Regions from separate parts of the Idiomarina sp. UBA3176 genome, predicted to be linked through region 1. Evidence: riboswitches for the same ligand, from Rfam matches in the RefSeq annotation. Region 1 holds a riboswitch; the other holds the start of a gene.
What was found. Region 1 has a riboswitch for thiamine pyrophosphate ahead of thiC (phosphomethylpyrimidine synthase ThiC). Riboswitches for the same ligand answer to the same signal wherever they lie in the genome.
Positions count from the first base shown of each region.

Region 1 (5,137 bases):
CAATGGCTGAAGACAAGGTGCAGCCTGTTCCGTGGCTGTGTTTTGTTCTCAACTTCTGCTGAATGTACTGGGTATGTCCATCGGAGCTAAGGTAATAGTCAGAGATTTCATCGGCGCGACCAAAATCGGTGCCTGTTACCAGAATTCGGGACAGTCCGGCCTGAAAGAGTTGTTCTGCAGCGCGATACATTGAGTCCTCATCAGTAACCTCTAATCCGCTCAACCAACTGAGTTCATCCAAATTCGGTGTCATAATATCAACCAGCGGGAATAACTCCGCGCAATGTTGAGGCTTGAGCTCCGACAGGCGATCCTGCTGAGTGCTGACAACCACCGGATCCCAGACCACGAAAGGCTGGGGAAGGGGATCAGACCATTGCTTTAAAAAGTCAGCCACACACTGAAGCTGTTGCACATTACTAAGCAACCCAATTTTTATCGCAGCAGGCGGCATGTCCTGTTGCAGGCATTCCAACTGCTGACGAACGGCGTCAGCAGCTAACGGGAATAACCCGGTGGTTGCAACAGAGTTTTGGGCGGTAATTGTGCTTATGACACTGCAGCCATGCAGGTTCAGACTACGGAACGTGTGCAAGTCCGCCTGAATGCCTGCGCCACCGCCGCTGTCAGAACCTGCGAGGGTCCATACGACAGGTACCGACATCATTCTACTCCTTCGGTCGCCGCGTCTTTCACTTTTACATCAATGCGAGTGTCCGGGTTGTACTGACGTACCTCGTGAGAAATTTTCATGGAGCAGAACTTAGGACCGCACATGGAGCAAAACTGCGCGGTTTTGTTCGAATCCTGAGGCAGTGTTTCATCGTGATAGCTGCGAGCTGTAACCGGGTCCAACGCCAGGTTAAACTGATCCTCCCAGCGGAATTCGAAGCGGGCTTTTGACATAGCGTCATCCCTCGCCTGAGCGCCTGGGTGTCCTTTGGCTAAATCGGCCGCATGAGCCGCTATTTTGTAAGCGATCATCCCCTGTTTTACATCTTCCTTGTTAGGCAAGCCTAAGTGTTCCTTCGGGGTAACATAGCAGAGCATGGCGCAGCCAAACGCGCCAATCATGGCAGCACCAATACCTGAGGTAATGTGGTCGTAACCGGGTGCTATATCGGTGGTTAGCGGCCCTAAGGTGTAGAACGGCGCGCCGTGACAGTGCTTTAACTGCTCATCCATATTTTCCTGAATTTTATGCATGGGCACATGGCCGGGGCCTTCTATCATCACCTGTACATCGTACTCCCAGGCAATTTGAGTCAATTCGCCGAGTACTCTCAGTTCAGCAAACTGAGCTTCATCGTTGGCGTCGGCAATGGAACCGGGGCGCAGGCCGTCACCTAAAGACAGCGACACATCATATTTCGCACAAATTTTGCAGATATCGCGGAAGTGCTGATAAAGAAAACTTTCTTGCTGGTGCGCCATGCACCATTTCGCCATTATCGAACCGCCACGGGAGACTATGCCGGTAACTCGCTTTGCAGTCAGTTTAATGAAGTCGTGCAGTACGCCGGCGTGAATCGTAAAATAGTCCACACCTTGCTCAGCCTGTTCCAGCAGTACGTCTTTAAATACTGGCCAGCTCAGATCCTCAGCAACGCCATTGACCCGTTCTAAAGCCTGATAAATAGGCACAGTACCAATAGGCACTGGACTGTTGCGTAAGATCCATTCCCGGGTTTGGTGAATATTACGGCCGGTAGATAAGTCCATTACGGTATCAGCGCCCCAGCGAGTCGCCCATACCAGCTTTTCGACTTCTTCTTCAATAGACGAACTAACCGATGAGTTACCAATGTTGGCATTCACTTTAACCAAAAAGTTGCGGCCAATAATCATTGGTTCTGATTCGGGGTGGTGGGTATTAACGGGAATAATCGCGCGTCCACTGGCGACTTCGTCGCGCACAAATTCCGGCGTTATGGGGTTTTCAAGGTGCTCCCGACCCATATTCTCGCGCAGTGCAATGAACTCCATCTCAGGGGTGATCACGCCGCGCCTTGCGTAAGCTAACTGCGTAATGCCTTGATTATATTGCTGATTCTCGCTATGGCGATCCTGAATCCAGTTCTCACGAACCTTTTTCAAACCCACTTTTACGTCAATTGCAGCTTCCGGGTCACCGTAGACGCTGGACGTATCATACACGTCCACCGGCTCGTTCGGTGGTAACTTCACGTCCGGTGTGGGCTGGTGCAGGGTTTCGCTAAGGTGAATGCGACGAAAGGGGACCTGGATGTCTTTGTTGCTGCCTGAAATAAATTCACGGCTGGAATTAGGGTAATAATGCCCGGATAGTGATGATAAGAAGGATTCAGCCTGTTGGCGGTTTAAACGGTTATTCGATGGTGCAGTTGACATAGCATTCTCTCATTTTGTTGATGTTAGAGATGCTTGTCAGGAGTGTTGAAAGGAACATCAGCGCAGAAACAACGGTCGTGTCATGCTGATGCTCTCTTGTTCCCTTCGCAGGTATTAGCCTGATCAGGTTCAACGGATCCCGCAATTGCGGTCTCAGCCGGTAACTTCATTAAGAAAGCTACCGGCACTCCGACAAGATTCCTTTTTAGTGGAACAAAATCTTAGAGCGAATGCAACCGCTGTTAATCGTTAACCAGTTTAGCGACAACGTTAGCTGGCTTCTCCATTGGCTGGCTTAGGCCTTCTATGCGTTCAACAATAAGCCCTTGTTTATCGAGAATAGTGATCAAATTGCTGTGATCAAAATCACCGTCCGGACGCTGTCGATACCTCACGCCAAGTACTGTAGCTAAGGTTCTGATATCCTGCTCCGAACCGTTCAGAAACAGCCAGTTGTCATTGTTAAGTTGATACTGCTTAACATAGTCAGCGAGTGCCTCGGGTGTATCGCGATCGGTGTCAAAACTCACCATAACGAGCTTAACTTGCTGTTTAGTGTCTTCGTCCAGCTTGCTGTATAAACGTTTTACGTCATGGACCAACACTGGGCAGGCGGTGGTGCAACTGCCATAAATCATGGAAAGAATAACGGGATGACCTTCAAGTTCTGAAAGCTTGAGTTGGCTATTCTTATGCGTGTTCCAGGTAGCATCTATCTGGTATACCGACTCGGAGTGAGAGACCTCTGCTGCGTTCATTGCCGTATGATTGCTGTGGTCGTTAGCTGTCTGATTCTTGTGCATATTGTGATGCGAGTGATCCTGCGCAAAAGACTGGACAGCAAAGATCAAAGAGGCCAGGGCGGTCAATTTTAGCAATTTATTCATGGTCGTTCTCCAGGTCGTATGCGCAACGAAAACCCATAGTGCTGGTCGCACTTTGCGGGGCGTAATCACTGCGTGACTGATAACGGAAAAATGTGGCGTAATTGGCGTTACTAAAACTCGACATAAAGCGCGCTCCGTCGCCACATGAGCCGGAGAGCAAATCGACGTCATCGCCGTTGGTTAATAATAATTGATAGTCGTCTACCCATTCGTTGACACGGTCGTGCATGTGCATCAATTGCTCAGCATTTGGGTCGACGGTTTGTTGTTTCGCACTGTGTGGCTGGCTGTACCAGGCAAACAGGTTACGGGCATAATCATCGTCGCTGATGTTCTGCTGTTGCCGATATTTGACCGACGCATACTCCCACTCGTTAAGACCAGGCAAACGGCCACCTTGTGCGGAGCAGTATTCGCGTGCGGCAAACCAGGATACATAAGTGACGGGTTCGTTGTCTTTGCCTTTAGCAAATCCAGTATTATCATCCCAATGCTTCAGGTAATTTCCATCATGGAATAGGGCAGCGATGTTGTCTCGCTGCCACTGAGGTTGTTCAATGACAAATTCCAGAAACTCTTGGTTAGTGACAGGGGTTGCGTCCAGCATGAAACTTTCCATTTCTATACTGAGGCGCTCTTTGTCCAGTAAGACCGGAGGTTCGAAAGTACCACCATTGATCAGAACTGGATCAGCGAGCACTAAGGGTGACAATAAAACACCTGCAACTCCAAGCCACTTAACCATAAGTTTCCCCTTATTTCTCTTTACGCGGACCGGCAATTAATGCACCAGCTGCGCCACGCTCTGCATCAGCAAATTCGTGATCGACCAACTTATAGATGCCTTCTTCCGGAACAATAAATTCAATGGTTGCGCTGTTACTGGCACCCAGCAGCACGGTTTGCATGCCATACCATTCGTTACGCGGATCACCTTCGTACCAGACGCGGTCGAAAATCGCACCAATTACGTGGAAGCTGGAAGTGCCTGAAGGACCTGCGTTTAAAACATGTAAGCGCACACGGTCACCTTCGTTCGCTCGTAAAGGGTTGTCGCTAAGTGCTGCAACATGTCCGTTAAAGGTCACATGACTTGGCTGGCGGTCTAAAGCTGCACCGTGGTTATAGATGTAGTTACCTTCTGAGGCTTCTTCCAAATAGTGCTCTGACTGAACCAGAACGAATTCTTTATCAACGTCTTTGTCAGTTGGGTAGCCATCTTTAGGAGATACCACAACGGCGCCGTATTGGCCCATAGCTGTGTGCATGAGTACGCTGGAAGTACCACAGTGATACATATAAGTACCCGCGTAGTTGGCTATCCATTCGAACTCAATAGTTTCACCCGGAGAAATGGTACGCCATTTGTCTTCCGCTGCTACTGTGCCACTATGAAAGTCCATAGAGTGGGGCATTGGGTTAACGACTGGCTGGTTATTCTGATAACCGTTGGCCTGCAGTTGCTGAATGAATGGAGCACCATTTTTAACTGGCTTAGTAATAGTCACTTCTTCGTCAGAGCGGTTTTTCATTTTGAAGATAACACGGTCACCTTCACGTACGTGCAATACCGGGCCGGGTACTGAGCCACCGAATGTCCAGGCCGAATAGGTTACTCCCGGTGCTACTTCTATTTTCTGAGAGAAAACATCCATGCGTATGTCATGAGTTTTGTTACCTTCGTAGTCAAGTTTCGCTATGTTTGGAACCTGAGTCAGATAGTCGCCAACAACCGCCGGGCCGTTGTAGTCTTCGCGGTAGACTTTAGCTTCTGGTAATCCAAAGATTTTACCATCAATGACATATTCGCTGTCGTGCTTAAGGCTGAGCTCTTCCGCATTAACCGGAGCTGACGCTGACGCCATAGCAGCCAGAAGAGA
Region 1 covers NZ_DEXU01000023.1:136,626-141,762, forward strand. The annotation lists gene thiE (thiamine phosphate synthase) at 1-667, opposite strand, end outside; gene thiC (phosphomethylpyrimidine synthase ThiC) at 664-2,370, opposite strand; TPP riboswitch at 2,454-2,572, opposite strand; gene B2U97_RS10220 (SCO family protein) at 2,613-3,257, opposite strand; gene B2U97_RS10225 (formylglycine-generating enzyme family protein) at 3,250-4,002, opposite strand; gene B2U97_RS10230 (multicopper oxidase domain-containing protein) at 4,013-5,137, opposite strand, start outside.

Region 2 (5,137 bases), on a different contig from region 1:
GGTACGCGTCGCGAAGAGTTGCTGACTACGCCGGACGAGCTGCAAAAAATGTGGATCCTGCGCAAAATCATGCATCCAATGGGCGAAGTTGAGGCCATGGAATTCCTGATTGACCGTCTGCAGATGACCAAAACCAATGACGAATTCTTCGAATCGATGAAACGTCAACGCAACAGTTAAGTGGCGTATGAAATATCAAGATCTGCGTGACTTTATCGCGCTCCTCGAGGAGCGCGGTGAACTTAAGCGCATCCAACAAGAGATCGATCCCTACCTCGAAATTACCGAAATATCAGACCGTACGTTAAAAGCACAAGGCCCGGCCTTATTGTTTGAAAACGTGAAAGGCCATGATATGCCTGTATTGGCTAATTTGTTTGGCACACCCGACCGCGTGGCTTTAGGCATGGGTCAGGAGTCAGTAACCGCTTTACGGGATGTGGGCAAATTGCTGGCCTTTTTAAAAGAGCCTGAGCCTCCTAAAGGCTTTCGCGACGCGTTGAATTTACTGCCTAAGTACAAAAAAGTGCTGAGTATGTCGCCAAAAAGCATTAAAAAGGCACCGTGCCAGCAAGTGGTTATGAGCGGCGACGACGTTGACTTAACCAAGCTGCCTATTCAGCACTGCTGGCCGGGCGACGTTGCGCCTTTGGTGACCTGGGGTCTTACGGTAACTCGAGGTCCGCATAAAGAACGTCAGAACTTAGGCATTTATCGCCAGCAACTTTTGGGTCCGAATAAGCTTATTATGCGCTGGTTGTCGCATCGCGGCGGCGCGTTGGATTTCCAGGAATGGTGCCAGCAGCATCCGGGCGAAAAGTTCCCGGTGTCAGTTGCTTTGGGCGCAGACCCTGCGACTATTTTGGGTGCGGTAACCCCTGTGCCTGATAGCTTGTCGGAATACGCCTTTGCCGGTTTGTTGCGCGACAGCAAAACCGAAGTAACGCAGTGTCTCAGTAACGACTTACAAGTACCTGCGCACGCTGAAATCATTCTGGAAGGTTACATAGAGCCGGGTGAAATGGCGGCAGAAGGGCCTTATGGCGACCATACCGGCTACTATAACGAAGTGGATGAGTTTCCGGTGTTTACCGTGACTCATGTGACCCACCGCAAAGATCCTATTTACCACAGCACCTATACCGGACGTCCACCGGACGAACCTGCGGTGCTGGGCGTTGCTTTAAATGAAGTTTTTATTCCGTTGCTGCAAAAACAATTCCCAGAAATTGTCGATTTTTATTTGCCACCGGAAGGCTGTTCGTACCGTTTGGCCGTAGTCACTATGAAGAAGCAGTACCCGGGTCACGCGAAGCGTGTGATGATGGGTGTCTGGTCTTTCTTGCGTCAGTTTATGTACACCAAGTTCGTGATTGTGTGTGACGACGACGTAAATGCGCGTGACTGGAAAGATGTTATCTGGGCTATGACAACCCGGATGGATCCGGCACGTGATACGACCCTGGTCGAAAATACGCCAATAGATTACCTTGATTTTGCTTCACCGGTTTCCGGACTGGGCTCAAAGATGGGAATGGACGCCACCAATAAATGGCCGGGTGAAACCGACCGTGAGTGGGGCGAACCAATCGTCATGAGCGATGAGGTAAAACAGCGTGTTGACGAGCTGTGGGACGAACTGAATATTATGGAGTCGTGAATGAGTCAACAAATGACCTGTAAAGCTAAAATTTCGCGCCAGTTGGCGGATGCTGTGTGGGAAGTGCGTTTACAATTGCCGCAGGCGGTTGAGTTTAAAGCAGGCCAGTACCTTATGGTGGTGATGGGCGAACGAGATAAGCGGCCTTTCAGTATTGCGTCGTGCCCGTCCAATAAAAGTGAGTGGTTACTTCATGTTGGCGCTACGCCGGACAACAGCTATGCCATGGAAGTGTTGGATAAAGTGCGTGACGATGGGGAACTAGAAATTGATGCGCCGGACGGTATTGCGTTTTACCGTCAGGAAAACACTAAGCCGGCAGTGTTAATTGCTGGTGGCACCGGTTTCTCGTATACCTATTCTATTTTGCAGCAACATTTACGTGTGTCGCCAGAGCGGCCTCTGACACTTTACTGGGGTGCAAAAAGCTTAAGCGACCTGTATTTGCATGACGAACTGGAACGCTTAGCAAGCCAGTACGAGCACTTTGATTATCATCCGGTGGTCGAAGACGCGGATAACAACTGGGCTTATTCTATTGGTTTAGTGCACCACGCGGTTATGGCCCGTGAGCAAAGTCTGCCTGAGTGTGAAATTTACATGGCTGGCCGTTTCGAAATGATACGCGTTATTCGCGACGACTTTGTCGCTAAAGACGTACCGTTAGAAAACCTTTACGGCGACGCTCTGTCCTTTATTTAATTGCACTGAAAGTAAATTTGTTTAACTAACAAGCTGCGTTATACTGACGCCGCTTTACCAAGGGGTGCCGGCAACGGCTGAGATGCATTAGCGAACCCTTAAAACCTGATCCGGTTAATACTGGCGTAGGGATGGTAGAAAACCCGTCTAATACAGCCTTACCGGATCGTTTCTGACTTTGTTTTGAGGAAATGATCCATGAAAATAATCAATTCATACTTAGCAGCCAGCATTGCCGCTGCGTTATCCAGTGTTCCCGCTTTTGCCTTTGCAGCAGAGGACACACAAGATACAAAAGACATTGAAATTATTGAAGTGAGTGGTGACTTTCACCGCCGCACCTTAAATGAAACCACCAGCAGCGTTTCTATTATTGATAAAGATGCGATGCAACAGCGTCACTCACAGCATTTACAAGACACTCTGAACAGTTTGGCCAACGTGAATTTCTCGGGTGGTACTTCCACGGCTCGGTTTATTCAAATTCGTGGTATTGGCGAGCGCTCTCAGTTTGTTGATCCTGTAACGCCCTCGGTCGGTTTGATAATTGATGGTATTGATTACAGCGGATTAGGCAGTGCCGCATCGCTTTTCGATATTGATCACGTGGAAGTGTTTCGCGGTCCGCAAAGCGGACGTTTTGGCGTGAACGCTATGGCCGGTTTATTGTTGCTGGACAGCACCGCACCGAGCAGCGACTTTAACGGCCAGTTTCAGCTATCAGCAGGCAACTATTCCGAAGCCATGGGCGGCCTTGCTATGGGCGGAAACCTAGGGCTGTTAGGTAACGCCCGCTTCTCGGTCAGCCAGTTTCAGCAAGACGGTTACATTGAAAATACCTATCTTGAGCGTGATGACACGGAACAGCGCGACGAACTCACTGCGCGCTTCAAGCTGGATACAGAGCTCAGTAAAGACTGGTTGCTGCAAACGGTTCTGCACTATAACGATGTCGACAATGGCTACGATGCGTTTAGTCTCGACAACACCCGCGAAACTTTGTCCGATGAACCGGGTTTTGACCGCTTAGAAAGTCAGGCATTGCGCTTGCAGCTCAGTTACCTGGGTTTTGACAACAGCCGTCTGGAAATGTCTGTTAACTACCTGGATGCAGACACCGGCTACGCTTACGACGAAGACTGGACCTATGAAGGTATCGCTCCGGGCTGGGAATACTCAGCTTTTGACGCGTACTTCCGCGACCGTGACGACAAAACCGCCGAAGTTCGCTGGGTATCCGACGAGCCCGAAAGCCTGTTTGGTATTGATAGCGAATGGGTTTTAGGTTTGTACTATTACGACAAATCGGTTCAGCTGACACGTGACTATTTTAACTGGGACTTAGGCCAGCCAAGCATTTTCAACAGCGACTATGATAGCAATCACGTTGCTATTTATGGTGAGCTAACTCAGCATTGGAGTGACCGGGTTAGTACTATAACTGGCTTGCGGGTAGAACGTTACGACAATGACTACCTCGACAGTCGCGGTATTACCGCTGAACCTGAAGACACCATGGTGGGTGGTAATTTCAGTGTCCGCTATCAGGCGTCTGACGACAGTTACCTGTACGCGACTCTGGCGCGCGGATACAAAGCCGGTGGCGTTAATGGTGAAGCTTTAGGAAAAGCTGAAGATCAGGGTCTGGAAGAATTAGAAAACTACTTGTTAGACCGCTCAACCTTTGCTCCGGAAACGCTCTGGAGTACCGAGTTTGGCGTAAAAGGCAGCAGTGCCGATGGGCGTTTAACCTCAAGAGTCAGCGCATTTTACCATTGGCGTGACGATGTGCAGCTCAAGGGCTGGGTAAACCGAGACCAGTCATTTGTGGGTTACATTGAGAACGCCGCTGAAGGCACAGGTTACGGTCTGGAAGCGGAAATTCGCAATCAGTTTACGGATTGGTTGGCGGTTTTCGCTTCGGCCAGCTGGTTAAAAACCGAAATTGAAGGTTTTGTTACCGAAGACGGCACCGATATGACCGGGCGGGAGCAAGCGCAAGCGCCTAATTATCAGTTGAATATTGGCTTTGAAGGTTGGTTAGGCGAGAACTTCCAGTGGGTGATTCAGGCCGACGCGAAAGACGAGTTCTACTTCTCTGACTCGCATAACCAAAAAGCGGACAGCATGGCAGTGTTGCACCTTGCGCTAAACTATCATTATCAGGATTGGCACTTTAGCTTATGGGGGCGTAATTTAACGGATGAAGACTACGAAACTCGCGGTTTTTACTTTGCCAACGACCCCAGAACTGGTTATGAAAATGAAGAAACTTACGTTCAATACGGTGAGCCACGTCGTTTTGGTATCACTGTCAGAAAATCGTTTTAAGGGAGCTTAATATGCAAGTTTCAGTAGAAATGTCGCTGTATCCACTGGCTGAAAATTACCTGGATACCATTAAAGATTTTATTGAGCGTTTAAATCAGCATTCAGAACTAACGGTTCTGACCAACACCATGAGTACGCAAGTATTTGGTGAAATGCAGGACGTTATGCGCATTATGGGTGAAGAAATGGAGCTGCTTTTCCAGAATGTGCCGTCGAATGTTCTGGTTTGTAAGTTTATTAACAAAGACTTAAGGCCGGATAATGCCTGAGTCTTTGCTCGAGTCCTGGCTTGAGCAGTTGATGGTCAGTTCCCCCTGGGAGCTGACGGCTTTAGTCATGGCTTTGGGGTATTTAGTGCTGGCGGCGCATCAGCGCCAGTGGTGCTGGGCTGCGGCGGCGGTCAGCTGTACTATATACGCTGTCTTGTTCTGGCAAGGTAAGTTG
Region 2 covers NZ_DEXU01000015.1:77,078-82,214, forward strand. The annotation lists gene rho (transcription termination factor Rho) at 1-180, shown strand, start outside; gene ubiD (4-hydroxy-3-polyprenylbenzoate decarboxylase) at 188-1,660, shown strand; gene fre (NAD(P)H-flavin reductase) at 1,661-2,362, shown strand; TPP riboswitch at 2,413-2,511, shown strand; gene B2U97_RS06345 (TonB-dependent receptor) at 2,561-4,693, shown strand; gene B2U97_RS06350 (YkoF family thiamine/hydroxymethylpyrimidine-binding protein) at 4,705-4,962, shown strand; gene pnuC (nicotinamide riboside transporter PnuC) at 4,955-5,137, shown strand, end outside.
Region 2: it holds a riboswitch for thiamine pyrophosphate, as region 1 does, so the genes downstream of both, B2U97_RS06345 (TonB-dependent receptor) here and thiC (phosphomethylpyrimidine synthase ThiC) in region 1, are expected to answer to the same signal.